2 regions of the Streptosporangium sp. NPDC048047 genome follow, and region 1 is predicted to be linked to the other one. Evidence: riboswitches for the same ligand, from Rfam matches in the RefSeq annotation. Region 1 holds a riboswitch; the other holds the start of a gene.
The links. A riboswitch is a leader RNA that binds a small molecule or an ion and turns the genes downstream of it on or off. The one in region 1 is predicted to bind S-adenosylmethionine.

Region 1 (11,875 bases):
ACCTGGTCGCGGAGGGCCGCCATGTGCGACTCGACGTCGGGCTCCGAGGCCCGCGCCCACAGCGCCTCGCCGTCCACCCCCAGCGGGTGCACGCCGATCCGGGTGGTCCGGCCGCCGTGGGTGACGGTGCGGTGCACGCGGTCCACCCGGGCGTCGAGCACCGCCTCGCAGCAGTCCATGAAGGCCCCGGCCCACCGACCGGTGAGGAAACCGGCCCGGTCGGCGCCGAGGATGCCTTCGAGCAGCTCGACCCGCAGGTCGTCGGGGAGCAGGGAGAAGTACTCCGGCGGGGCCCAGGGGGTGTGCGAGAAGTGCGCCACCCGCAGGTCGGGCCGCTCGCCGCGCAGCATGGCCGGGACCAGGGACAGGTGGTAGTCCTGGACCATCACCCGGGCCTCGTGCGGGGCCTCCTCGCCCAGCGCCGTCGCGAACGCCTCGTTGTACGCCTGGTAGGACTCCCAGTCGCGGCGGAACCTCGCGTCGAACTGCGGCCGGTTGGGCGTGTCGTAGAGCAGGTGGTGGACGAACCACAGTGTGGAGTTCGCCACCGTGTTGTAGGCGCGGTGGAAGGTCGCCGGGGGGATGTCGAGCATCCGCACCGCCCCGGTGTCGAAACCCGTGTGGTCGAGCCGGCCGCCGGGCGCCAGCCGTACGGCGCCGCGGTCGCCGTCGGACAGCGCGGCGCAGATCCACAGCAGGTCGATGTCCCGCGACACCTCCGACAGGCCCGACACCAGGCCCCCTCCGCCCCGGCGCATGGTGAGGGAGCCGTCGTCGGCGAGGGTGAAGGAGACGGGGCCGCGGTTGGAAGCCAGCAGGATGGGGCCGCTCATCGGGATCCCTTCGGCTGAGGGACGCGCTTGCCTGGACTGAAAAGGTTAGCCGGACCTGGGGCAGAATGCCCTGGTCTTCCACCTGTACGGGTTACCAGGGGGATCGCTCCCGCCTCATCCGCCGGGACGCCGGAGGCCGCCGGATGAGGGCGAACGGTCAAGGCGACGCCAAGGGAAGGGCGGTCGGAGCTTAGGATGGATCGACCGTGACCGCCGATCAGGAGCTTCGTGATGGCGCTGGACGAGACGACCGAGGAACTGGCCCGGCTGGCCGCCCGAGGTGATCACCGCGCGCTCGGCGAGCTGCTGAAACGGATCGAGCCCGACATCCTCCGGCACTGCGGCCGGATCCTCCCCTACCGGCAGGACGCCGAGGAGGCGTGCCAGGACACCCTGCTGGCGGTGGCGCGGAACATCGGCCGGTTCGAGGGACGCGCCCGGTTCAGCACGTGGCTGCATATCATCACCGCCAACTGCGCCCGCACCACCTATCGCTCGCTGAAGCGGCGCTCGGCCGAGCAGAGCTCCGACGAACTGCCGATGCAGCGGCCCGACGTCGCCCGGGTGAGTGTGATCGCCGGCTCACGGCTCGACCTGCTGGACGCGATGGAGGCGCTGGAGGCGGAGAAGCCCGACCTCGCCCAGGCGCTGGTGCTGCGCGACATCTGTCAGCTCGACTACAGCGAGGTGGCCGAGCAGCTCGGCATCCCGCTCGGCACCGCCAAGTCGCGCATCCACCAGGCGCGCAAGTACGTCCAGGGAGCCCTGGGCGACGCCTACGGCTTCTGAGATCCCGCTCGGGGGGTCCCGCCCGGTCGCCCGAGACCCGGCGGCCCCGGGAACGCTTCCACGCTCACGTCTCGCCCGGCTTCTGAGGCGTCGTTCCGCGGAAGCGTCCGTGTGCCGCCCGGCTTCCGGGTCTCCGCTCGGAGGCGTCCCCGCGTGTCGTCGGGCTTTCCCGGCCTTTCGCCTGATGGGCGGATTAGAGTGGTGCCGCCCGTACCCGGTGATCGACCGCGGTGCGCGCCGATCTCCCCTCGCGCCGTGTCCGTCAGCGCCAGGGGAGAGATCCATGCTTCGCAGACGTCCAGCCGCCGTGGGGTGCGTCCTCGCGGCCGTCGCCCTCGTCGTGACGATCCCCGTGGCCCCGGCGTTCTCCGCGGCCCAGGATGTCGGTAAGGCTCAGGAACTCCGGAACCCCCTGAGCTCCGGGGGCGCTTCGAGCGCCCGGAGCGTCCGGAAACCGCCGCACGGCATGATCGAGGCGCTCCGGCGCGACCTCGGCCTCACGGCGCAGGAGGCCCAGGCCCGGCTGGACAACGAGATCCGGTACGCGCCGATCGAGGCCCGGCTCCGCCGGGAGCTCGGGGCGGGCTTCGGAGGGTCCTGGCTGGAGGGGAGGAGCGCGCAGGTACTGATCGTGGCCACCACAGACCTCGCCGCGACCCCCCGGATCGCCGCCGCGGGCGCCCAGCCGAAGATCGTCGCCCGGTCGCTGACCCAGCTCACCGCGATCAAGGACGAGCTCGACAAGGATCTGGCCGCCGCGGGGGAGGCGGGAGGTTTCGCCCGGTACGTCGATGTCCGCACCAACCAGGTGGTCATCCGTACGACCGTGCCGGAGCAGACCCGCAACCTCGTCGGGCTCACCGGCGTGAGCCAGGAGGCGGTGCGGGTGGAGGCCTCGGCCAAGCGGTTCCGGCCCCTGTACGACCTCCGGGGCGGCGACGCCTACCGCATCGACAGCGCGTGGCGCTGCTCGGTCGGCTTCTCCGCCACGAAGGGCGCCCAGAACGGCTTCGTCAGCGCGGGGCACTGCGGCGACGCGGGCAGCGTCACCACCGGGTACAACAACGTCGCCCAGGGCGTCTTCCAGGGCTCCAGCTTCCCCGGCGACGACCACTCCTGGATCACGGTGAACACGAACTGGCGGCCCACCCCGGACGTGGTCAGCACCGGCGGCACGATCGGCGTCACCGGCTCCCGGGAGGCGATCGAGGGCGCGTCGGTCTGCCGGTCCGGCTCGACGACCGGCTGGCACTGCGGCACCGTACGGCAGCGCGACGTCACCGTCGTCTACGACGAGACCCAGACGGTCTCGCAGCTCACCCTCACCGACGCCTGCGCCGAGCCGGGCGACTCCGGCGGGCCGTTCGTCTCCGTCGACCAGGCCCAGGGGGTCCTGTCGGGCGGCAACGGCAACTGCACCGCGGGAGGCGAGACGGTCTTCCAGCCGGTCACCGAGATCCTCTCCGCCTACGGCGTGAGCCTGGTGGTCGACGCGCCCGTCCCGCCGGAGACCGGCTGCGCCTGCCCCTGCTATCCGCGGCGGGTGGCCGGGACGCTCCGCGCGGGCGGTGTCGCCTACCAGCCGAGCGGAAGCTACTACCGGACCACGGCCTACAGGCTGCACACCGGCTGCCTGGAGGGCCCGGCGGGCAGCGACTTCGACCTCTACCTGCAGAGGTGGAACGGCCGGAGCTGGGTCGTCGTGGCGAGCGACACCGGCCCGGACGCCGACAAGTCGATCTCCTACCTCGGCGCGGCCGGCCGTTACCGCTACCGGGTGACCGCCGCGAGCGGCTCCGGCGGCTACACGCTGGGCTACCAGCACGACCTGCCCTGAAGGACGGACCGCCGGGAGGTCGTATGTTCCACGGTCGCGCCGTCGTCGCCGGGTGTGCCGTCCTCTCCGCCGCCGCCCTGCTCGCCGCCGTCACGCCTCCGGCGGTCCGGGCCGAGCCCGAACCCCTGGCCGCCATCCGGGACGCCCCGGTCGTACGGTTCCCGGCGGCGAGACCCGGCCGCGGAACCCTCCCGCGCCTACCGGTGGGAAGGCCCGGCCGCGGAGCCTCCGTACGGTTCCCGGCGGGGAGGCCCGGCGGCGGAGCCTCCGTGCGACTCCCGGCGGTCCGGCCCCGGCACGGCTCCGCGGGGCGCGTCGTACGGCGGACCGGGCGGGCCGGCCTGCCGTACAACGTGCCGCCGCCGGGCATGCTCCAGGCCCTCCAGCGTGACCTCGGCCTCAGCGCCGGGCAGGCCCAGGCCCGGCTGCTCAACGAGATCCGCCTGACGCCGGTCGAGGCGAGGCTGCGGGTGACGCTCGGCGGCGGCTTCGCCGGCTCGTGGTTCCAGGGGACCGTCGCGCAGAACCTCGTGGTGGCCACCACCGACCCCGCCGACATCCCCCGGATCGTCACGCAGGGAGCCCGGGCCGAGGTCGTCGACCACTCGCTGGGCGAGCTCAACGCGGCCAAGGACAAGCTCGACGCCGCGCTGCCCGCCCGCCCGACCGCGGGCGGGAGCGTGCGCTACGTCGACGTGCGGAACAACCGGGTCGTCGTGCTGTCCGAGGAGCCGGTGCGGACCGAGTCCGCCCTCAGGGACCTCGGGCTGGACACCTCGCTGGTCCTGGTGGTGCCGTCCACGGAGCGTCCCCGGCCGCTCTACGACCTGGTGGGCGGCGATCCCTTCTACATCGGCGTCACCCAGCGCTGTTCGGTCGGCTTCTCCGTGGTCCGCGACGGGATGAACGGCTTCGTCAGCGCCGGCCACTGCGGCGACGAGGGTGAGAAGACCAGCGGCTACAACCGGGTCCCCCAGGGCGTCTTCCGGGGGTCGGTCTTCCCGGTGAGCGACTTCTCCTGGATCCAGGTCAACGACGACTGGACGCCCAAGCCGGTGGTGGGCAACGCCGAGGGCGGCACCGTACCGGTCACCGGCACCCGGGAGGCCATCGAGGGGGCGTCGGTGTGCCGGTCCGGATCCACCTCCGACTGGTACTGCGGCCTCGTCCTGCAGCGCGGCGCCAGCGTCGCCTATACGGAGGGCAACGTCTTCGGGCTGACCCGCACCAGCGTCTGCGCCGACCGGGGCGACTCCGGCGGGCCGTTCGTCTCGGTGGACCAGGCCCAGGGGGTGCTCTCCGGCGGCTCCGGCTCCTGCTTCCCGGGCGCCGGGGTCAGCTACTTCCAGCCGATCGGCGAGATCCTCTCGGCGTACGGGCTGACCCTGCTGACCGCGGGCGGCGCCTTCCGGCCGGCCACGGGCTCCTGCGAGGGCCATCCCGGCGTCGGCCGGGGCATCCTTCGGGAGGGGCAGGTCGCCTACCGGCCCGTCGGCCCCCGGAACCGGGCGGCCGGCGGCTACTACCGGTCGAGGACCGCCGGGACCCACCACGGCTGCCTGAGTTCCGACGACGGCACCGACTTCGATCTGTACCTGGAGAAGTGGGCGGCCGGCTCCGGCTGGCGGACCGTCGCCTCCTCGGTCAGCCCGTACCCCTTCGAGACGATCACCTATGAGGGCACGCCCGGCTACTACCGCTACCGGGTGGTCGCCGTGGCGGGCGGCGGGCCCTTCCTCCTGGGGTACCGCCACCCGTGACGGGCCTTTTCACCGTCCGTCGTCCGGGGAATGACACGCGTCGTCTCGCACAGTGAGACATCTGGTCAGAACGCCCGGCGGCCGGGGTAAAGTGCGAGAGACCCGTTCATCGGGTCCACAACTTCATATTGCTCATCCAGAGGGGTGGAGGGACCGGCCCTGCGAAGCCCCGGCAACCCTCCCGGTTCAAACTCGCGACATGGCGGGGTCGGCCGGGACAGGTGCCAATTCCGGTCCGTGGCCAGGGTGGTCGCGGACGAAGATGAGGGAAAGGCCTCGCTTCATGGCGCTCGCAGAAACACAGATCCCCACCTCCGCCCCCGTCTCCGCCGGCACCGCGCCCGACGGCCGCTTCGGCCCCGCCGTGGCCTTGTCCTGCCGGGAGTGCGGCACCCGCTACGACCTCGGTCCGAGCTTCGCCTGTATCGAGTGTTTCGGCCCCCTGGAGATCGCCTACGACTTCGGGCGCGTGACGCGCGAGCAGATCGCCGCCGGCCCGGCGAACATCTGGCGTTACCGCGCGCTGCTGCCCGTCCCGGAGAACGTCGCCGCCCGGCCCAACACGGAGCCCGGCTGGACCAGGCTCGTCGACGCGGGCAACCTCGCCCGCGAGCTGGGCCTGCGCTCGCTGCACGTGAAGGACGACTCGGGCAACCCGACGCACTCGTTCAAGGACCGCGTGGTGGCCATCGCCGTCGAGGCGGCCCGCAACTTCGGCTTCCACACCCTGTCGTGCTCCTCCACCGGCAACCTCGCCGGCGCGGTGACCTCGGCCGCCGCCCGCGCCGGGCTGGACGCCTGCGTGTTCATCCCCGCCGACCTGGAGCAGGCCAAGATCGTCATGGCCTCGGTGTACGGCGGGAAGCTCGTCGGCATCGAGGGCACCTACGACGACGTCAACCGGTTCTGCTCGGAGCTCATCGGCGACGAGCTGGGCGAGCAGTGGGGCTTCGTCAACGTCAACCTGCGCCCGTACTACGCCGAGGGCTCCAAGACCCTGGCGTACGAGATCGCCGAGCAGCTCGGCTGGCGGCTCCCCGACCAGATCGTCGTCCCGGTGGCGTCCGGCTCCCAGCTCACGAAGATCGACAAGGGGTTCAAGGAGCTGATCGCACTCGGGCTCGTCGAGGAGAAGCCGTACCGGATCTTCGCCGCGCAGGCCGAGGGCTGCTCGCCGGTCTCGGCCGCCTACAAGGCGGGTCACGACGTGATCCGCCCGGTACGGCCGGACACGATCGCCAAGTCGCTGGCCATCGGCAACCCGGCCGACGGCCCCTACGTGCTGGACATCGCCCGGCGTACCGGCGGCGCGGTGGAGGACGTCACGGACGCCGAGATCGTCGACGCGATCAGGCTGCTGGCCAGGACCGAGGGCATCTTCGCCGAGACCGCGGGCGGCGTCACGGTCGGCGTGCTGCGCAAGCTGGCCGCCGAGGGGCGGCTCGACCCCGACGCCGAGACCGTGGTGCTCAACACCGGTGACGGCCTGAAGACCCTCGACGCGGTGGCGGGCGAGGCCCGTCCCACCGCGGTCATCCGCCCCTCGCTTGACGAATTCCGCTCGGTCATCGCCTGAAATCACCGGAAAGGTGCTTAATAATGAGTGTCTCTGTACGGATTCCGACAATTCTCCGGACGTACACCGGTGGTGCGGCCGAGGTGAACGCCGAGGGTGAGACCCTCCGCGAGGTGCTGCGGAAACTCGACGCCGACTTCCCCGGGATCGGCGCCAGGATTCTCGACGACTCCGGCAAGATTCGCAGGTTCGTCAACGTCTATGTCGGCGATGAGGACGTCCGTTTCGCCGACAACCTGGACACCGCGACGCCGTCCGGCGTCCAGATCTCCATCATCCCGGCGGTCGCCGGGGGTTGACCCCGTCGTCCCCGCGCTCCGGGCCGCCGTCCCGTACGGCGCCCGCCGACGCCCGCTCCGGCCTGGCCGGGGCGGGCGTCGTGCTTTCGGGAGGATGTCCATATCGGCGCTTGTTGAAATAATGCAATATTTGATCAGCGGGCCCGATGGCAAAACTATGTTCTCGTGCTGCATTCGTACGTAAAGCGGCAGTTTGCTGGTTGACTCTGTTGCCCTACGGCGTACCACAGGTATGGTCGAGAACGATCGACGCAGGCGATGTGTCCGCCTCGGAGATTGAGGACGTCGCGAGAGGAATGGGCGATGTCCTCAAGTCCAGTAAGAGGAGTCGGAAGTGGCGCAAGGCACCGTCAAATGGTTCAACGCGGACAAGGGCTACGGCTTCATCGCGGTAGACGGTGGTAAGGATGTGTTCGTCCATTACTCCGCGATCATGATGGACGGCTATCGCGCACTCGAACAGGGCCAGCGGGTCGAGTTCGAGATCACCCAGGGGCAGAAAGGCCCGCAGGCGGAGTCCGTGAGGGCCGTCTGAGGCAGCCGTCCCCCCGGACGCGCAAAAGGGGCGCGCCGGACGGACCCCCGTGGCAGCGCAGTCCACGCGGGCCCTCGGCGCGCCGGCCCGGTCCACCGTGTCCCCTCGGAGGGCCGGGCCCTCGCCGTACCGGGGCCTCCCTGTACCGGAGGCCCGAATCCGCCGGGACACGGCGGCCGGGACCTGGTCGCGCGGGGCGGTGGCCGGGGGCGAGACCGTACGGGGCGTCCGCCGTAACGGGTCGTCGCGGGAGACCGTCACCTCCCGGGCAGGTCAACGCGACGTCGCTTGCACTCGACAGGGTAGAGTGCTAAATAGTTTGTTGGCACTCACCGAGGGCGAGTGCCAACCCTGGATCGGGACGATGGGATCCGCCGAACGGAGTCGCGGATCCGAATGCCGTCGCGGGCGTCGGCTCGATCCGGTGCAAGCCACCCTGTGTTCGGGAGGTCTAGCCGTATGGCAGCCAAGATGATCGCGTTTGACGAGGACGCCCGGCGCGGTCTCGAGCGTGGTATGAACCAGCTCGCGGACGCCGTCAAGGTGACCCTGGGCCCGAAGGGCCGCAACGTCGTCCTGGAGAAGAAGTGGGGCGCCCCCACGATCACCAACGACGGTGTGTCCATCGCCAAGGAGATCGAGCTCGAGGACCCGTGGGAGAAGATCGGGGCCGAGCTCGTCAAGGAAGTCGCCAAGAAGACCGACGACGTCGCCGGTGACGGCACCACCACCGCCACCGTCCTCGCGCAGGCCCTGGTTCGCGAGGGTCTCCGCAACGTGGCCGCCGGCGCCAACCCGATGGGCCTGAAGAAGGGCATCGAGGCCTCCGTCGAGCGTGTCTCCGAGGAGCTGCTCAAGCTCGCCAAGGACGTGGAGACGAAGGCGCAGATCGCCTCCACGGCCTCCATCTCCGCGGGCGACCCGCAGATCGGCGAGATGATCGCCGAGGCGATGGACAAGGTCGGCAAGGAAGGCGTCATCACCGTCGAGGAGAGCAACACCTTCGGCCTGGAGCTTGAGCTCACCGAGGGCATGCGCTTCGACAAGGGCTACATCTCGCCCTACTTCGTGACCGACCCGGAGCGTATGGAGGCCGTCCTCGACGACCCGTACATCCTCGTCGTCAACTCGAAGATCTCCGCGAACAAGGACCTCCTTCCCGTCCTCGACAAGGTCGTGCAGTCCGGCAAGCCGCTGCTGCTGATCTCCGAGGACGTCGAGGCCGAGGCCCTGGCGACCCTGGTCGTCAACAAGATCCGCGGTCTGTTCCGCTCGGTGGCCGTCAAGGCCCCCGGCTTCGGCGACCGCCGCAAGGCCATGCTGGGCGACATCGCCATCCTGACCGGCGCCCAGGTCATCAGCGAGGACATCGGCCTCAAGCTGGAGTCCACCACGCTCGACCAGCTCGGCCGGGCCCGCCAGGTCATCGTCACCAAGGACGAGACCACCATCGTCGACGGCGCCGGCGACGCCGAGCAGATCGCCGGCCGGGTCAACCAGATCCGCGCCGAGATCGAGAACACCGACTCCGACTACGACCGCGAGAAGCTCCAGGAGCGTCTCGCCAAGCTGGCCGGCGGCGTGGCCGTCATCAAGGCCGGCGCGGCGACCGAGGTCGAGCTCAAGGAGCGCAAGCACCGCATCGAGGACGCCGTTCGCAACGCGAAGGCGGCCGTCGAGGAGGGCATCGTCCCCGGCGGTGGCGTGGCGCTGCTGCAGGCGGGCGCCAAGGCGTTCGACAAGCTGGAGCTGACCGGCGACGAGGCCACCGGTGCCGCGATCGTCCGCAAGGCCCTGGAGGAGCCGCTGAAGCAGATCGCCGTCAACGCCGGCCTCGAGGGCGGCGTCGTGGTGGAGAAGGTGCGCAACCTCACCCCGGGTGAGGGCCTGAACGCCGCCACCGGCGAGTACGTCAACATGTTCGAGGCGGGCATCCTCGACCCGGCCAAGGTGACGCGTTCCGCGCTGCAGAACGCGGCGTCCATCGCGGCGCTGTTCCTCACCACCGAGGCCGTCATCGCCGAGAAGCCGGAGAAGACCCCGGCCGCTCCCGCGATGCCGGGCGGCGGCGACATGGACTTCTAGTCCATCGCCCCACACGAACGAGAAAGGCGGCCCCGGATCCCCGGGGCCGCCTTTCCGCTTCTCTGCTTTCCCGCGACCCTTCCGCGCGCCTTTCGCGGGCCGTGTCACGGCCGGGCCGATGCCGTACGCCACCCGGCCGCGGAGGGCGGGCGGCGTCAGCGCAGCCGGGCGGGCAGGTCGCGGGTGTGCAGGACGGTCAGGGAGGTGACCGCGCGGGTGAGGACCACGTAGAGGCGGGCCAGGCCGCGCGGCTCGGCGTCCACGATGTCGGCCGGCTCGGTCACGATCACGTGGTCGTACTCCAGGCCCTTGGCCAGGGACGCCGGCACCACCAGCAGACGGTGCTCCTCGACGGAGTCGGGGCCCAGCACCCGGTGGTCCAGGCCGGTCAGTGACGCCGACACGGCCGCGACCGAGGCGTCCGGGACGATCACGCCGATCGACCCCTCCCGCGCCAGGACCTCCCGCACCGCCTCCGGCAGGGACGCGGCGAGGTCGGGCACCCGCCGTACCGTCAGGGAGCCGGCGCCGGGCCGCAGCGAGCGGGGCGCGGCCAGGCCGGGGGCGACGTCGGGCAGCAGCCGGGCGGCGTAGTCGAGGACCTCGCGCGGCACACGGAAACCGAGGGTCAGCTCGGTGACGGCGCCGCTCTCGAAGCCCAGGTGCGTGAGGACCTCCGTCCACGAACGGGCCGACCAGGGGGTGGTGCCCTGCGCCAGGTCGCCGAGCACGGTGGCCGACCCGGTACGGCACCGCCGCCCGAGCGCCCGCAGCTGCATCGCCGACAGGTCCTGGGCCTCGTCCACCACCAGGTGCCCCAGGACGGGCGTCCGCTCGATCAGGTCGGCCAGCTCGTCCATCAGCGCGCCGTCGGCCGCCGACCACTTCGCCGACCGGTACGACTTGGCCGGCTTGGCCCACAGCAGCAGGGCCTGCTCGTCGGCGGTGAGATCGTCCTTCGCGGCGGCGGCCAGGAAATCGGGGTCGCTGAACAGCCGGTGGAGCACCTGCTGCGGGGTCAGCTTGGGCCACACGGCGTCCACGAGCTGCTTGACCGGCTTGGAGCGGGCCACGGCGTCCTGCACCCGGTCGTCGGGGGACTCGCCGCGCTGCTCCATCCGGACCAGCACCGTGTGGGCCAGCCGCTGGGCGAGGGCCGCGCGGCCGGGGCCGTAGCGGGTGGTGCCGCGCAGCGAGGCGACGATCTCGCGGACCTCGCGGTCGGCGACCCGGTAGCGGTTGACGCCCTTGGTGAACAGCAGTCCCTCGGCCGGCTTGACGACGTGCGCCCACAGGGCGCGGCGCAGCACCGGCGCCATCCGTGCGTCGCCCTTGATCGTCCCGACGGCCGGGTCCTCCGGCGCGGCGTACTCGCCGAGGATCCCCGCGACGGTGGTCTGGTCGACCTTGACCTCGCCCAGCGCGGGCAGCACCGAGGAGATGTAGGCGAGGAAGGCGCGGTTCGGCCCGACGATCATCACGCCGGACCTGGCGAGCTTCTCCCGGTGGGTGAACAGCAGGTAGGCGGCCCGGTGCAGGCCGACGGCGGTCTTCCCGGTGCCCGGCGCCCCCTGGACGCACACCGTGCCGCCCAGGTCGGACCGGACGATCTCGTCCTGGTCGGGCTGGATGGTCGCGACGATGTCGCGCATCGGGCCGGAGCGGGGACGCTCGATCTCATCGGTGAGGATCCTGCTCTGCGCCAGCGTGCCGCCCCCGGTGAGCGGCTCGTCCTCGTAGGCGGTCAGGTCGCCGCCGTGGTAGCCGAACCGGCGGCGCAGCTCCACGCCCATCGGATCGGCCGGGGTGGCCTGGTAGAACGCCCGCGAGACCGGCGCCCGCCAGTCGATCACCAGGGGGCGGCTGCGCTCGTCGTGGACGTGCCGGCGCCCCACGTGGATGGTGCCGGGGAGGTCGTCGCCGCCGGTGCGGTCGAGGCGGCCGAAGAACAGGGGGGTTCCCGAGTGGTCGGCCAGCGCCGCGACGCGCTGGTCCAGCAGTGCCTGGAGGACCTGCTGGGAGACCCAGTCGCCGGCGGCGTCGGAGGACAGGGACTGGGCGTGCTCGCGCATCGCGCGCAGCGCCGCCCGTGAGACGGCCAGGTGGCGGCGCTCGGCGTCGAGGACCACCGCGGCGTCCGCGCCGTCGGCGGCGACTCCGG
Region 2 (11,875 bases), on a different contig from region 1:
TCGGCCTCGGCGTCACCGGTACCCGCCCGCCTGACGAGCTCGCCCGCACCGACCCGCGCGGCTACCTCCGGGCCCTCGCCAGAGCGTCCCAGGAGGCGGAACTGATCGCCACGGGCGGCCTGGGCGACTTCGGCTGGCTGGCCCAGTCACGTCTCTGATCCGGCCGTCCCTCCCGGTTCCTCCCGGTCCAGGGCGTCCAGGGCGTCCAGGGCGTCCAGGGCGTCCAGGCCGAGACGCCTGACCCTTCTCCGTCGCGAATGAACTTTCCGGAAATCTCGTTTTTTCCGGGAACCGTGGATGGGGTCCGCGGCAATCACAGGTGTCAGGACGGACAGCGAGAGGCACCAGATGCGACAGGAGAGCCGGGCGGCGACACCACCTCGGCCCGCAGCCCCGGACGGGACCGACGACGCCACGGTGATCACACGATCCCGGTACGAACCCGAACAGTTCGCCGTACTGTTCGCCCGCCACGCGCCGGCGCTCAAGCGTTACGTCATCAGGCGGCTGGGCCAGGACCCGGCCGAGGACATCGTCGCCGAGACCTTCACGCTGGCCTTCCAGCGCCGGGAGTCGTACGACCCGGCCTACGGCGACGCCCGGCCGTGGCTGTACGGCATCGCCACCAACCTCATGAGGCGCCACCGCCGCCAGGAGATCGGCATGTACCGGGCGCTGAGCCGTACGGGGACGGACCCGGTGGTCGAGCCGTTCACCGACGAGGTCGACCGGAGGGTGGCGGCGGACGGGCAGCGGCGACGGCTCGCCGCCGCGCTGGCCGGGCTCTCCCGGCCGTACCGGGACACGCTGCTGCTGGTCACGTGGGGTGATCTCAACTACGAGCAGGCCGCGCTGGCGCTCGGCGTCCCGGTGGGGACAGTGCGCTCGCGGATCAGCCGGGCCCGGGAGAGGCTGCGCCGGGCGCTCGGCGGCGTCGATCCGGCCATCGAGAACGAAAGGGAGATCGGATGAATGAGATCGAGCTGCTCACGAGCCTGCGGGACGAGGTCCCGCACCGGCCCGACGTGCGCGCGGAGGAGCACCGGCTGCTCGCCGAGATCCGCGACGGCTCCCCGTCCCCGGGCGGGCGGCCCTCACGTCCGGCGTTCCGCCCGCGCTGGGGTCTCGCCCTGGCCGGGGCGGGCCTCGCGGCGAGCGCCGTGGTCGCGCTCCAGGCCGGAGGGACCGGTGGGATCGGCGGGACCGGGGAACCCCGGGAGCGGCCGGCCGTCGCCGGGCCGTCGGCCGGCCGGCCGCCCAGCGCGGCCGTCGTCCTTGAGAACGCCGCGCTCGTCGCCGCCCGCGCCGAGGACGCCGACATCCGTCCGGACCGGTGGGTCTACCGCAGAGAGTCGCAGCATTTCCCGAACGGAGGCCTGCCGACGTTCGAGACCTGGACCCGGATGGACGGGCGCAAGGAGGCCCTCCGGGAGGAAGGGGGAAACCTCAAGATCGGCGATGGGGAGAAGGGGCCGACGAACCCCGTCAGGACCCAGCGTGACGTGGACGCCCTGCCGACCGATCCGGACGCGCTGCTCGCGCACTTCCGCGGCATGGAGCGGGACATGTCCCCGCTGTCGATCTGCCAGCCAGATTGCCCGGCCGGGACCGAGACGGACGTCAAGGCGTTCGGGGCCATCGGGTGGTACCTCAAGTACGGTCCCCTCATCTCCCCGGAGAAGACCGCGGCGATGTACCGGGCGCTGGCGAGGATCCCGAACGTCAGGATCGAGGAGAACGCCACGGACGGAGACGGCCGTACGGGGGTCGGCGTCGTGCTCGACCTCGGGCCGGCGGGCAAGGGGTACTACATCCTCGACGCCCGGGACTACCACTACCTCGGCACGAAGGTCGTGAACGGCGACGACACCGCCGCCATGTCGGTGCTGGGCTCCGGCGTCGTCGACGAGCCCGGCCAGATCCCCTGACGCGACGGGCTCCGGGAGGTCCACCCCGTCCGGACGTGACGGTCGCGGGGGCGCGTCACACGGGGTGGACCATGGCGTCATGGCTGCTTCGCCCGCGATGATTCGCAGCCATGACGCGATGACCGCCGGGGCGATGAGTTCTCCTCCTCCGGGCGGTCTGTCCCCGGGTAGGGACGCACACGCCCGGAGAAGGAGGACATTCCCATGTTCGAGCCGATCACAGAGCTGCACGAGGGGTTCAGCGAGCCCGGCGCCGAGGCGCGGCCGTGGCGGGAGGTGGCCGGCGTGCTGTCGGCTGCGGAGATGTTCTGGCTGTCGACCGTACGCCGCGACGGGCGGCCGCACGTCACGCCGCTCCCGGCGATCTGGCTCGACGGGGCGCTGCACTTCAGCACCGGCCCCGGCGAGCAGAAGGCGAGGAACCTGGAGCACGACCCCCGATGCGTCCTGACCACCGGCACCGACCGGCTCAGGTCCGGGCTCGACGTCGTGGTGGAGGGGACCGCCGTACGGGTGACCGACGAGGAACCGCTCGGCAGGCTCGCGGAGCGGTGGAAGACCGAGCTCGACTGGGACTACGAGGTCGCCGACGGGATGTTCCGCGGCGGCGACGGCCGGCGGGCGCTGGTCTTCGGCGTCACCCCGGCGAAGGTGCTGGCCTTCGGCAAGGCGCCCTACAGCCAGACCCGCTACCGCTTCCCCGCCTGACCGTCACCGGTTCCCCCGGCGGCCTCTCAGGCGCCGACGGTCCCGTCCACGCCCTCGCGCAGGAGGTCGGCGTGCCCGTTGTGGCGGGCGTACTCGTGGATCAGGTGCAGCATCACCAGCCGCAGCGAGACCTCCTCGTCCCACCTGGGGTTGTACGCCGTCACGTCGAGCGACTCGGCCTCCCGCTCGATCCGGCGGGAGTGCTCCACCTCCGACTGCCAGGCGGCGAACGCCTCCGCGCGGGTGGACGCGCTCGCGTCATAGGCCACCTGGTAGTCGCCCTCGTCCGACCAGACGAGCGGGACGTCCTCGCCGTTGATCACCTTGCGGAACCACGTGCGCTCCACCTCGGCCATGTGGCGCACCAGGCCGAGCAGCGAGAGCGTCGAGGGCGGCATCGACCGCCGCCGCAGTTCCTCGTCGGACAGGCCGTCGCACTTCATGGCCAGCGTCGCGCGGTGGTAGTCGAGGAAGGCGCGCAGCGTCTCCCGCTCCCCCGCGGTCAACGGCGGCCCGATCCGCTCCGTGGTCACTGCCTGCCCCTTCCGATCGGCGGTTCCCCGGTGCCGGGCCGTACCGCACCGCAAGGACGGCGTGATCGCGATGTTCACCGGCGGTCCCCCGGCGCCGGGCTGTACCGGCTCCGAGCCCCGGCGCGTGCCCGCACCGCTCCGGGAGAACATAGCGGCCCGCCGTCACCGCGAGTCCAGGCGGCCCCCGCCGTACCGGCGTCCTCCGGAAGGTTCAGTCAGGAATCGCGTAGGTGTACGACCACACGAACCGGCTCGCCGCGTGCACCCCACGCGCGTACTCGACCACCTGTCCATCGGCCGTACGGGTGACGCGCCGCACCTCCACGACCGGTTCCCCCGAGGGGAGATCGAGGAGGAGGGTCTCCTCGGCGGTGGGCATGCGGGCCTGGATGTCCTCGGTGATCTCGTGCGGGGGAAGACCCTGATCGGCCAGCACGCGGAACCCGCCGCCCGGACCGGCGATCCCGGGCGCGGGATCGACCAGGGGCGTGCCCTCGACATGGGCGGGCAGATAGTACGAGGTCATCGTGTGGGTGGGGACACCGTCACGGGTCATGACGCGTGCCCGTTCGTACACCGGAGAGCCCGCCTCGACACCGAGCGCGGCGGCGACCGGTTCATCGGCGGCGACAAGGGACACGTCCTGTGTCTGGTGTCCCCGCTGGCGGGTGGAGTCGCTGTCCGGAGCACCGGTGGCGAACGCCTCGACGCCGGTCTGCTCCCAGCGGTGCCGCGCGTAGCGGTCCGGTCCCAACCGGCGGATCGGATACGACTCGCGCACGTAGGCGCCCGAGCCGTGCCGGGTGACCACCGACCCTTCGTTCCTGAGCAGGATCAGCGCCTTGCTCGCCGTACTCCGGGACACGTCGTAACGCTCGGCGAGATCCCGGACGGAGGGCAGCCTGGCTCCGGCGGGCAGACGACCGGCCGCGATGTCGTCGCGCAGATCGGCCACGATGCGCTGCGCGGGTGACTGAGGATCTGGGTGCATATGAGCACCCTACCGAAGTGTCGTAGGCCATTTCCTTGACGACAAGCCTGACCGGCCTTAACTTTATGTGTCCTACGACACTTAGATGGACCCGCCAGGACGCTCGCAACGCCTGACGGGCCCTTGATCAGGAAGCAGCTCCTGACCCATGACGAACACTGGTGCTCCGGTGCTCGACCGAGCCGCGATCAGCGGATGCGGTTGTTTCGCCGACGGGCCGCCGATGCCGATGGGATGTGCCCACTGCGGGCACCCGCCGTACGGGCACGGCTGCCCCGGCCGGGCCGCCGACCACGACTACGCGCAGCCATCCGGCGAGCTGATGGCCGAGAGGATGGATACGCATCACCGGCTGGAGCCGAGGCGCGTGCCGCGCTTCGCGCCGCCCGTCGTCGTGGCGCCGGCCGAGGTGATCCCCCTGGTGCCCGCCCAGCGCCGCTCCGAGCCGACCGTCCCGGCGGTCCGGCGGGTCCCGCCCCCCGTCCGGCAGGCGCCGACGGCCGGGCGCCCGCTGGACGCGCGACCCGCCCTTCAGGCCCGCGCACCTCAGGTCCCCGTCCCGCAGGAGCCCCGGGGCGTGGCGGCCTCTGTTCCGCCCGCTGTCGGCGCGGGCAACGAGATCCCGGTGATCACCGACGTGAGCGGTGAAATCCGCCCTGTCGCCGGCACGAGCGGCAGAACCAGCACGCCCACTGGAACCGGCCCGTCCGGCGTCACCGACGTACGGACAGACGCTGGACACGATGACGGAGGTCCGACCCGTGGAACAGCCCGAGACAGCACGACCCCGACCGGCGATTCCCGGGTGGCGAATCATCCGCAGCGACGCCGGACGGTTCTGGGCCAGCCGGGAACGACCCTTCGCCGAGGGGTCACGGTGGGACGGCCCGCCGTACCGAACCGCCTGGATGACGTGTCCGCCCCCTGAACCGGCATGGCGGTGCGGAGCGCCCCGTCCCGCACCGCCATGCTTCGCATAGAACGAAGATGTCTTCGCTTATACCGAATATCGAAGGGTTGCCTGGAGGGTCGCAAGGCAATCGACCGACTCAGGTCGTCGATCGCCGATCTGGTCAGGTAAAGACCCTCGCGAATTCAAAGCGTGGTCAAGCGAACACTTATAGTGTTCACGTCATGCCCACCCGAGAACACGAGATCTGGCTCGAACTCATCAAGGAACGCCCCACCCTCGCCGCCGATCTCCTCGACTGCGTCCGCCCCGACACCGTCCCCGCCCACACCCACGCCCGCATCGAATCGGCCGACCTCAACGACCACAAACCCACCGAATACCGCGCCGACACCGTCGTCAGCCTCCGCGACGAGCACACCGACATCGTCGCCGCCGTCATCGTCGAGGTCCAACGCCGCAAAGACCTCCACAAACGCTGGAGCTGGCCTGCCTATCTCGCCACCTTGCGCGCCCGCCTGCACTGTCCCGTCCTGTTGCTGATCATCAGCCCCCGCCCCGGCACCGCCGCCTGGTGCGCCCAGCCCATCGCCCTCGGCCACCCCGGCCTGACCCTCACCCCCCTGGTCCTGGGCCCCGACCGGATCCCCGCCGTCACCGACCCCGCCCAGGCCCAGGACAACCCCGAACTGGCCGTCCTATCGGCCCTCGTCCACGGCCACGGCGACGACGGCGAGAAAATCCTCACCGCGATGCTCCACGGCCTGGACCACCTCGGAATCGACCAGGCGCAAGGTTATATTGACGAAGTGCTGGCCATGCTCCCTGTAGCGGCCCGCCAGATCCTGGAGGCGATGATGCGCACCGGCACCCGCGAGTACAAGAGCGAATACGCCCGCCACTACTTCGGACAGGGCAAGGCAGAGGGCATCGCCGAAGGCGAGGCCAAGGGCGAGGCCAAGGGCGAGGCCAAGATGCTGCTGCTCGTCCTGACCGCACGCGGTATCGACGTCCCCGACGACGTCCGCGCCCGTGTCCTCGAATGCACCGACCTGGATCAGATCGAGCAGTGGGGCCGCCGCGCCGGAACGGTCGCCACCATCGACGAACTCTTCGGCTAGCCCGACGTCGTCCCGGCCTCCCCTGGGGGGTTCAGATCGTCACGTTGAGGGCCGTGAGGCCGCGGATGACGTAGCCGGGGCCCCAGGTCGGCTCGGCGGTGAGTTCCATCTTCGGGGCCCGGCGCAGCAGGGCGCCGAACGACTCGATCAGCTCGATCCGGGCGAGCGGCGCGCCGAGACAGAAGTGGATGCCCGCGCCGAAGGAGATGTGCGGGTTGTCCACCCGGCCCACGTCGAGGCGCTCGGGGTCGGCGAAGACCTCGGGGTCGCGGTTGGCCGAGCCGAACAGCAGCGCCACCTCCGAGCCGCGCGGGATGTCGATCCCTCCCACGGTGATGTCCTCCAGCACCCAGCGCTCGAACATCTGCAGCGGGGTGTCCCAGCGCATCAGCTCCTCGATCGCACCGGGCAGCAGGCCGTGGTCGGCGCGCAGCCGTTCCAGCTCGGCCGGGTTGCGGAACAGCGACCACCAGCCGTTGCCGGTGACGTTGACCGTGGCCTCGTGGCCGGCGTTGAGCAGCAGCACACAGGTGCCGACCAGCTCCTCCTCGGTGAGCCGGTCGCCCTCGTCGGCCACCTGGGCGAGCGCGCTGATCAGGTCGTCACCGGGGTCGGTACGGCGGGCCCGCGCCAGCTCGACGAGGTAGGCGGAGAACTCCTCGGCCGCGCGCACGGCGGTGTGCTGGGCCTCGACCGAGGGGTTGAGCTCGTACATCCCGCAGATGTCGGCGGACCAGGGCCGTAGCAGGTGCCGGTCGGCCTCGGGCACGCCGAGCATCTCGGCGATCACGGTCACCGGGAGCGGCTCGGCCACCTCGGAGATGAGGTCGCCGCCGCCGCGTTCGGCGAACGCCTCGACCAGCTCTCCGGCGATCCGGGCGACCTTGGGGCGCAGCGTCTCGACCATGCGCGGGGTGAACGCCTTGGAGACCAGCCGACGCAACCGGGTGTGCACCGGCGGCTCGACGTCGAGCATCCCGGCCCTGATCACCCGCCAGAACGGGTCCTGGAACTCCGGGTCGTCCGGCCTGCCGAACTCGGCGTGGGTCGCCACGTGCAGGTAGGACCGGCCCAGCCGGCGGTCACGCAGCAGCGCGTTGACGTCGGCGTGCCGGGCGATCAGCCACTGGCCCGTCGGCTCGAAGAAGCCGACCGGCCGCTCGCGCCGCAGCTCGTCGTAGACGTCGTAAGGGTGGGCGACGAATTCCGGATTCCAAGGATCAAAGCGCACGTAGACATCGTAATGTCCCAGGTGGCCGGGCCCCAAGACCCCGGAGATCCGCGAGACATCTGTCCGCATTCCGAGACACGGAGCTTGCGGCGGGGCCGCTGTCGTCGGTTATAGTCCCGGGTAGGTCATGAGTGCCAGCGACAAGCCCCGGCTAGCTGGCCGGCAACCCTCGCGTCCGCGGCGGGGTGCCCCGGGTGAGGACCTGGTCCGGCGCGAGGTGCGCCGGGCAAGCGCGGGCTCCACGCATCAACGCCGTGGCTTGGGGTCCGATGACCTCATAAGGAGCACGGGCGTGTCCACTCTGACGATCTTCGCCTCCACCGCCCCCGCCGACACCGCTTCCGGCGACGCGGCCGACTGCACCACGCGAACCGCCGCCGGAAACGCCCCGGCCGCCCCGGAAACCGCCGCCCCCGCCGCCGCAAGCGCCCCGGCCGCCCCCGGAACCGCCGTACCGGGAACCACCCTCCCCGGGACCCGCGTGCCCGAGGCCCGGCGGATCCCCGCGGTGCTCGGCGCGGACCTCGAGGTCCCGGTCCGCGGCGGCCGGCTGGTCCCCTACGCCAACTTCGACTACGCCGCCAGCGCGCCCTGTCTGGAGCCGGTGAGCGCCGCCGTCGCCGCCGCGCTCCCGGCCTACTCCAGCGTCCACCGCGGCGCCGGCTACGCCTCCCAGCTCACCACCGCCCGCTACGAGCGGGCCCGGCACACGGTCCGCGCCTTCGCCGGGGCCCGCCCGGACGACGCGGTGGTCTTCACCCGCAACACCACCGACGCCACCAACCTGCTGGCCCGCTGCCTGCCCGAGGGGACCACGGTCGTGGTCTTCGACACCGAGCACCACGCTTCGCTGCTGCCGTGGCGGCGTGCCGTACGGCTGGCGCCGCCGGCGTTCCCGGGTGAGGCGGTCCGCGCCACGGACCGGGCGCTCGCCGAGATCGAGGGCCCCAAGCTGCTGGTCGTGACCGCCGCCTCCAACGTCACCGGGGAGCTGTGGCCGATCGCCGCGCTGGCGCACATCGCCCACCGGCACGGCGCCCGCGTGCTGGTGGACGCCGCCCAGCTCGTCCCGCACCGCCCGGTCAACCTGACCGCGCTCGACCTGGACTACGTGGTCTTCTCCGGCCACAAGCTCTACGCGCCGTTCGGCACGGGCGCGCTGATCGGCCGCCCGGACTGGCTGTCCGGAGCCGAGCCGTACCTGCGCGGCGGGGGCGCGGTGCGGGCGGTCACGGACGGCGGGGAGGCCGACTGGCACGACGACCCCGAGGCCCGCCACGAGGCCGGCACCCCGAACGTCCTCGGCGCCGTCGCCCTCGCCGCCGCCTGCGACGCGCTGACCGCGACCGGCTGGACCGCGCTGGTCCGCGAGGAGGAGCGTCTCCTCGCCCGGCTGCGCGCCGGGATCGCCGGGATCGAGGGCGTCCGCGAGCTGTCCCTGTGGGACCCCGCCCACCCCCGCGTCGGCATCGTCTCCTTCACCGTGGCCGGCCGTACCGCCCGGGAGGTCGCCGAGGTCCTGTCCTCCGAGTACGGCATCGGCGTCCGGGACGGCAGGTTCTGCGCCCATCCCTTCGTCCGGCACCTCCTGGACGCCCACCGCCCGGACACCGAGCCTCAGGACGCTCACCACCCGGGCGCCGACCATCTGGACACGCGCCACCAGGACATCCACCACCCGGACACCGAGCCCCGGGACGCCGTCCGCGGCACCCGGCGGCCGGTCGCCGCGGACGGCGGCTGCGACGACGGGACCGCCTCGGCCGTCCGCGCGTCGATCGGCATCGGCACCACCGACGAGCACGTGGACCGGTTGGTGTCCGCTCTGCGGGAGATTGCCGCGCGACGCTGACGTGGGAGCATGAGCCTATGAGTGAGCGTCGCACCGAAGGGGCGTCCCGGGAGCTGCACGTGGGCATCGGAGCCGGAGCGGAGGCCGTACGGCCGGCCCCGGCCGACGGGCCGGCGGCTCCCGGCGCGCAGGGCAAGGAGCTCGCCACCGAGGACATGGTCCTCAACATCGGACCGCAGCACCCCTCCACCCACGGGGTGCTGCGGCTGCGGCTCACCCTGGACGGAGAGCTGATCAGCTCGGCCGAACCCGTCGTGGGCTACATGCACCGCGGCGCGGAGAAGCTGTTCGAGGTGCGCGACTACCGGCAGATCATCGTGCTGGCCAACCGGCACGACTGGCTGTCGGCGTTCGCCAACGAGCTGGGCGTGGTGCTCGCGGTGGAACGGATGATCGGCATGGAGACGCCGCCCCGGGCCGTCTGGACCCGCACGCTGCTGGCCGAGCTGAACCGGGTGCTCAGCCACCTGATGTTCCTCGGCTCCTACCCGCTGGAGCTCGGCGCGATCACCCCCGTCTTCTACGCGTTCCGTGAGCGCGAGACCCTCCAGGCCGTGATGGAGGAGGTCTCCGGCGGGCGGATGCACTACATGTTCAACCGGGTCGGCGGCCTGAAGGAGGAGCTGCCCGAGGGCTGGTCGGAGCGGGCGGCGCGGGCCGTCGCCGACGTGCGGCGGCGGCTGCCCGACATCGAGAACCTGATCGTGGACAACGAGATCTTCCTCGCCCGCACCCGCGGGGTGGGCGTCCTGGACCGCGAGACGATCATGCAGTACGGCGTGAGCGGCCCGATCGCCCGTGCCTCCGGCGTGGACATGGACCTGCGCCGGGACGAACCCTACCTCGCCTACGGCGAGCTGCCGGTGCGGGTCGTCACCCGGGAGGCCGGCGACTGCCACGCCCGGTTCGAGGTGCTGCTGGAGCAGGTGAAGGTCTCCCTCGACCTGGCCGACGCCTGCCTGGAGCGGCTGCGCGAGCTGCCGCCGGGGCCGATCAACCAGCGACTGCCCAAGGTGCTCAAGGTCCCCGAGGGCCACACCTACGCCTGGACGGAGAACCCGCTCGGCCTCAACGGCTACTACCTCGTCTCACGCGGCGAGAAGACCCCGTGGCGGCTGAAGCTCCGCTCGGCCTCCTACAACAACGTCCAGGTGCTGCGCGAGATGCTCCCCGGCCACCTGGTCTCCGACATGGTGGCCATTCTCGGCTCGATGTTCTTCGTGGTCGGCGACATCGACAAGTGACGCCGCCGGGGCCGGGGCGGGGCCTCTCCGGTGAGAGCCGGGCCGCGACGCCGGACCCGGCGGGTCACCGAGACCCCGGCCTCAGCTCCCGGCCTCCCGGCCCTTCTCGGTGGGATCCTTGGGCACCCGGCAGCAGTGCTCCAGGTACAGCGCCGCGCAGACCAGCACCACGCAGCCGACGAACGAGCCGCCGGCGATGAAGAAGTCACGGCGTGGCACGCCCTGTTCCAGCAGGTCCGCGGTGTAGAAGGCGAACCCGGCGAAGACGCCCGCGAAGACGGCGCCGCCGTACGCCGACGCCTGGGCGAGGGCGGCCAGGCGGGCCACCGCCATCGGCTCGACGGGTTTGGTGTCCGGCCTGCGCTCGATCCGGGCCTTGGTCATCCACCCGGTGTACGCCTCGCCGAGCGCCAGCAGGAAGACGGTCGGGATCGCCGTCCACGGCACGGTCGGCAGGGACGAGTAGAACGGCTTCAGCGCGACCCAGGTGAGGACGCCGAACACGACGATGAGCCCGACGATCACGTCGGGGCGGCTGGGCCTCACTCGGGCCTCTGCAGCGTCAGATCCGCGCGCGGCCGCACGCCCTCCTGGTCCAGCCCGGCCAGCAGGTCGGTGACCCGCCGCCCGGCCAGCGTCGCCTCCGGATCGACCCGCGACCACGGAACCAGCACGAACGCCCGCTCGTGCGCCCGGGGGTGCGGCAGCGTCAGCTCCGGGTCGCCGGAGACGACGTCCCCCACCGTGATGAGGTCGACGTCGAGGGTGCGGGCGCCCCAGCGTTCCATCCGGATCCGCCCGAAGGCGTTCTCCACGTTCTGGGCGCGTTCGAGGATCGTCCGGGGGTCCAGGGAGCTCTCGGCGATCACCACCGCGTTGAGGTACGGGCCCTGTTCGGGGCCGCCGACCGGGTCGGTCTCGTAGACCGGCGACACCGCGACGAAGCCCAGCCCCGGCGCGTCGAAGAGCGCGTCCAGCGCGCCCTGCAGGGTGTCGAAGCGGTCGCCCAGGTTGCTGCCGAGCGCCAGCACGACCTTCATCCGCGGCCCTCCCGGCTTCTCCTGATCGTCACGACCACGTCGTCGAACGGCAGCGGGATCGGCGCGGCCGGCTTGTGGACGCTCACCTCGGCCGACTCCACCGGCTCGTACGCCAGGCAGACGTCGGCCAGACGCCGGGCGAGCGTCTCGATCAGGTCTACCGGCTCGCCCTCCACGACCTTCACCAGTTCCTGGGCGAGCTCGCCGTAGTGCACGGTCCTCGTCAGGTCGTCCGCTGCCGCCGCGGGGGCGGTGTCGAGGAAGAGCGTGACGTCCACGACGAACTCCTGACCCAGCTCCCGCTCGGCCGCGAGCAC

Region 2: another riboswitch for S-adenosylmethionine. It lies ahead of AB0D67_RS13310 (aminotransferase class V-fold PLP-dependent enzyme); the one in region 1 lies ahead of thrC (threonine synthase).

The regions. Positions count from the first base shown of each region.
Region 1 covers NZ_JBEZNH010000007.1:19,813-31,687, forward strand. Annotated here, with positions in the region: gene AB0D67_RS08225 (trehalose-6-phosphate synthase) at 1-833, opposite strand, end outside; gene AB0D67_RS08230 (RNA polymerase sigma factor) at 1,065-1,622, shown strand; gene AB0D67_RS08235 (S1 family peptidase) at 1,906-3,459, shown strand; gene AB0D67_RS08240 (S1 family peptidase) at 3,729-5,219, shown strand; SAM riboswitch class I at 5,349-5,488, shown strand; gene thrC (threonine synthase) at 5,503-6,795, shown strand; gene AB0D67_RS08250 (MoaD/ThiS family protein) at 6,819-7,094, shown strand; gene AB0D67_RS08255 (cold-shock protein) at 7,429-7,629, shown strand; gene groL (chaperonin GroEL) at 8,089-9,714, shown strand; gene AB0D67_RS08265 (AAA family ATPase) at 9,870-11,875, opposite strand, start outside.
Region 2 covers NZ_JBEZNH010000012.1:39,790-51,664, reverse strand. Annotated here, with positions in the region: gene AB0D67_RS13350 (SAM-dependent methyltransferase) at 1-158, shown strand, start outside; gene AB0D67_RS13345 (RNA polymerase sigma factor) at 349-972, shown strand; gene AB0D67_RS13340 (CU044_5270 family protein) at 969-1,928, shown strand; gene AB0D67_RS13335 (pyridoxamine 5'-phosphate oxidase family protein) at 2,133-2,636, shown strand; gene AB0D67_RS13330 (DinB family protein) at 2,663-3,169, opposite strand; gene AB0D67_RS13325 (GntR family transcriptional regulator) at 3,381-4,160, opposite strand; gene AB0D67_RS13320 (hypothetical protein) at 5,295-6,191, shown strand; gene AB0D67_RS13315 (cytochrome P450) at 6,223-7,422, opposite strand; SAM riboswitch class IV at 7,546-7,661, shown strand; gene AB0D67_RS13310 (aminotransferase class V-fold PLP-dependent enzyme) at 7,904-9,274, shown strand; gene AB0D67_RS13305 (NADH-quinone oxidoreductase subunit D) at 9,292-10,518, shown strand; gene AB0D67_RS13300 (DUF3180 domain-containing protein) at 10,600-11,064, opposite strand; gene folK (2-amino-4-hydroxy-6-hydroxymethyldihydropteridine diphosphokinase) at 11,061-11,558, opposite strand; gene folB (dihydroneopterin aldolase) at 11,555-11,875, opposite strand, start outside.